One region of the Micromonospora sp. AP08 genome, then DNA from elsewhere that is predicted to be linked to it. Evidence: predicted binding sites of a transcription regulator. Region 1 holds the regulator's gene; the other holds the start of a gene.

Region 1 (2,197 bases):
CGAGAACGCGATGAGCGGCGCCACCCAGCCGAGCAGGCTGCCGCCGACCACGACACCCACCGGGCCGCCGAAGTGCGCGATGAGCGACCAGGTCTTGTCGTCGTTGTTGGCGTAGCCGGCGGGCCCCCCGTACGCGCCGCCACCCGGGTAGCCGGCGCCCGGCGCGCCGTAGCCGCCCGGCGGGGGGTAGCCGCCCGGGGGTGGGTAACCGCCCGACGGCGGCTGGCCGCCGGGAGGCGGCGGATAGCCGCCGGGCGGGGGATAGCCGCCCGGCGCCGGTGCCCCGGACAGTGGTGCGGTGGGGGGCTCGTCCGCCGACGAGCCGTACGGTGCCGACGGCGGGGTCGCCTCCGGCGGCGGGGCGCCGGAGTCCCCCGCTCCGGGAGGGCGAGGAGGTTCAGTCATGGTCGTCACGGTAGGTCCCGGTGGCAAGGGCGCACCAGAGCGGGATCGCCCGGGATGTCCGGCTGTTCGGCCCGGGTGGACCGGATGTGCGGCGGGCCGCACCGGAGGTGCGTCGCTGATCATCGCGTCGGCGGGCACGCCGACGTAGACTGGCACTCGCTACAGTCGAGTGCCAGACGCCCGGCGGACGCCCCGCGCCGGTGCGACGAGGTGCGTCAGGAGGTGGGGAGATGGGTCTCGACGACCGCAAGCTCGCCGTGCTGCGCGCGATCGTCGAGGACTACGTCGCCACGCAGGAGCCGGTCGGCAGCAAGGCCCTGGTCGAGCGCCACCAGCTGGGCGTCTCCCCGGCGACCGTGCGCAACGACATGGCGGTGCTGGAGGAGGAGGGCTACATCCGGCAGCCGCACACGAGTGCCGGCCGGGTGCCCACCGACCGCGGCTACCGGCTCTTCGTCGACCGGCTCTCCCGGGTCAAGCCGCTCAGTCCGGCCGAGCGCCGGGCCATCGAGCGCTTCCTGGTCGGCGCGGTCGACCTCGACGACGTGGTGCACCGCACCGTCCGGCTGCTCGCCCAGCTCACCCGGCAGGTCGCCGTGGTGCAGTACCCGAGCCTCGCCCGATCCAAGGTGCGCCACCTGGAGCTGGTGCCGATCTCCACCACCCGGCTGATGGTCGTCATGATCGCCGACACCGGCCGGGTCGAGCAGCGGCTGGTCGAGATGCCCGGGCCGGTCCCGGCCGAGGACGTCACCGACCTGCGCCGCCTGGTCAACGAGAAGCTTGTCGGCAGTCGGCTGTCCGACACCCCACCGCTGGTGCAGGCCCTGGTCGACGAGTCCACGCCGCAGCTGCGCCCGGCCATGGCCACGCTCTCCACCGTGCTGCTGGAGACCCTGGTCGAACGGCACGAGGAGCGCATCGCCCTGGCCGGCACGGCCAACCTCACCCGGGGCGGCCTGCTCGACTTCCAGGGCTCGCTGCGGCCGATCCTCGAGGCGCTCGAGGAGGAGGTCGTGCTGCTCAAGCTGATCGGCGAGGCCGAGCCGAGCACCACCCGGGTGCTCATCGGCGACGAGAACGAGATCGACAACCTGCGGGCCGCCTCGGTGGTCAGCACCGGGTACGGCCCGGGCAGCACCATCGTGGGTGGTCTCGGTGTGCTCGGCCCGACCCGGATGGACTACCCCGGCACCATCGCCACGGTGAGGGCCGTGGCACGCTACGTGGGCGAACTGCTGGCCCAGAACTGACCAGTCACGGCCGACGGCCGGCTCCGGCCGACGACCGGCGCAACGCGAGACGAACATGAGGACACCGAACGCAGTGGCCAGGGACTACTACGGCATTCTCGGCGTGAGCCGGGACGCCTCCGACGACGAGATCAAGCGCGCCTACCGCAAGCTGGCGCGGCAGTTCCACCCGGACGTCAATCCGGACCCGGAGGCACAGGAGAAGTTCAAGGACATCAACGCCGCGTACGAGGTCCTCTCGGACGATCGGAAACGGCAGATCGTCGACCTGGGCGGCGACCCGCTCGCCCCGGGCGGCGGGGGCGCGGGCCCGGGTGGTCCGGGCGGCGCCGGCCCGTTCGTCGGCTTCCAGGACATCATGGACGCGTTCTTCGGTGGCGCCGCGGGCGGCAGCCGGGGCCCGCGGCCGCGCACCCGGCCGGGCGCCGACGCGATCCTGCGGCTGGAGCTGGACCTGAACGAGACGGCGTTCGGCGTCGAGGCGCCGATCACCGTCGACACCGCGGTGCTCTGCACCACCTGCTCCGGCGCCGGCACCG
Region 2 (2,197 bases), on a different contig from region 1:
GCCGACCCGCTCCATGGCCTCGGCGATCAGCTCGCCGATGGTGGCGTCCTGCGCGGAGATCGTCGCGACGTGCGCGATCGACTCCTTGTCGGCCACCTCGACGGCCCGGCCGAGCAGCGCCTCGGAGACCTTGGCGGCCGCCGCGTCGATGCCCCGCTTGAGACCGGTCGGGTTGGCCCCGGCGGCCACGTTGCGCAGGCCCTCGCGGACCATGGCCTGGGCCAGCACGGTCGCGGTGGTGGTCCCGTCGCCGGCGACGTCGTTGGTCTTGGTCGCCACCTCCTTGACCAGCTGCGCGCCGAGGTTCTCGTACGGGTTGGTGAGCTCGATCTCCTTGGCGATCGTCACGCCGTCGTTGGTGATCGTGGGCGCACCAAACTTCTTGTCCAGGACGACGTTGCGCCCGCGCGGGCCGAGAGTGACCTTGACCGCGTCCGCGAGGGCGTTGACACCGTGCTCCAGCAGGTGCCGGGCGTCGTCCGAGAAGCTCAGGATCTTCGCCATCTGTATCCCTTCGAAGCGACGTTGCCCCGGCCCGGCGAGCCGGACCGGGGCAACGACACTGATCGGTTGCTTACTTCTCGATGACCGCGAGGACGTCGCGGGCGGAGAGCACCAGGTACTCCTCGCCGGCGTACTTGACCTCGGTGCCGCCGTACTTCGAGTAGAGGACGGTGTCGCCGACCTTGACGTCGATCGGCACGCGGTTGCCCTTGTCGTCGATCCGGCCCGGGCCGACAGCGAGGACGGTGCCCTCCTGCGGCTTCTCCTTGGCGGTGTCGGGGATCACGATGCCCGAGGCGGTGGTGGTCTCGGCCTCGTTCGCCTGGACCACGATGCGGTCCTCGAGCGGCTTGATCGCAACCTTGGTCGCGGTAGTCACGGGCATACCCTCCTGGGGTACTTGGTGTCGTTGCCGGTCGGCGCGCCGACCGGCGTCAATCTGCCACATGCCACCGGGCGGGGCCGTCGTCGCGGGTGCCGGTCCGCCTGGCGTTCAACCCCCGGACACCAGGGCCCGGGCGTTGGCACCCTCAGGGTGAGAGTGCTAATCGCAGGTTATTCCTCGGCTAGCACTCCGTCAAGGAGAGTGCCAGCACGCCGCGTTCCGTGTCCCCGTCGGCGGGGTCCGGGTCGGCCGGGGCGAGGTCGCCGGGAGAATGCCCGGGTGGACCTGGAACAGTTCGCCGCCCTGCGTACCCCCGAGGGGTCGGCCGCGCTCGACGCGGCGGCGCGGGTGGCCGGCGGCGACCCGCTGACGGCGGCGGCCGCGCTCCGCTCCGCCGGGGTGCCGGCGGGGCTCGCGGCGGCGGCACTGACGCAGGCGGAGCTGCGTCGCCGCGCGGCCGGCAAGTTCGGCCCGGCGGCGAGCGGCATGTTCCTCACCCGGGCGGGCCTGGAGCAGGCCACCCGGGGGGTCGTCGCGCGGCGCCGGGCGGAACGCCTGCGCGCCGCGGGCGTCGGCACCCTCGCCGACCTGGGTTGCGGCCTCGGGGCGGACGCGCTCGCCGCGGCCCGCGCCGGCATCCGGGTGTACGGCGTGGAGGCCGACCCGCTGACCGCCGCGATGGCGGCCGCGAACGCCGAGGCCGCCGGGCTGGCCGACCTGTTCACGGTGGAGTGCGGCGACGCCACGGCGTTCGACGTGACCCGGGTGGACGGGGTCTTCTGCGACCCGGCCCGCCGGAAGGCCGGCACCGGCCGGCGGATCTTCGACCCGAACGCCTACTCGCCGCCCTGGGACTTCGTCACCGGCCTGGCCGAGCGGGTCCCGCACACGGTGGTGAAGGTGGCGCCGGGGTTGGACCACGCGCTGATCCCGGCGGGCGCCGAGGCGGAGTGGGTGAGCGTCGACGGCGACCTGGTCGAGGCGGCGCTGTGGTGCGGCGCGCTGGCGCAGGTGCCCCGCCGGGCCACCCTGCTGCGGGAGAAGGAAGGGCCGGTCGCCGGAGCGGCGGCCCGCGCCGTGCAGCTCACCGGCAGCGGCGACGCCGAGGCTCCGGTCGGCCCGCCCCGCCGCTTCCTGTACGACCCGGATCCGGCGGTGGTGCGCGCGCACCTGGTCGCCGAGCTGGCCGGCGACCTCGACGCGACGCTGGCCGACCCGAGCATCGCCTACCTCTACGGCGACGAGGCCCGACCGACCCCGTTCGCCCGCTGCCTGGAGATCACCGACGTGCTGCCGTTCTCGCTGAAG

The links. The regulator HrcA, encoded in region 1, represses chaperone genes, less so after heat shock. The targets are predictions, from matches to a motif close to GGTTNGCACNCTCNNNNNGAGNGTGCNAACC.
Region 2: the regulator HrcA is predicted to act here: its motif matches at 1,024-1,054, upstream of groES (co-chaperone GroES).

Annotation. Positions count from the first base shown of each region.
Region 1 is NZ_VSEZ01000019.1:66,447-68,643, forward strand. It holds gene FXF50_RS25425 (DUF4870 domain-containing protein) at 1-405, opposite strand, end outside; gene hrcA (heat-inducible transcriptional repressor HrcA) at 636-1,658, shown strand; gene dnaJ (molecular chaperone DnaJ) at 1,732-2,197, shown strand, end outside.
Region 2 is NZ_VSEZ01000011.1:103,879-106,075, forward strand. It holds gene groL (chaperonin GroEL) at 1-504, opposite strand, end outside; gene groES (co-chaperone GroES) at 575-889, opposite strand; gene FXF50_RS19630 (methyltransferase domain-containing protein) at 1,169-2,197, shown strand, end outside.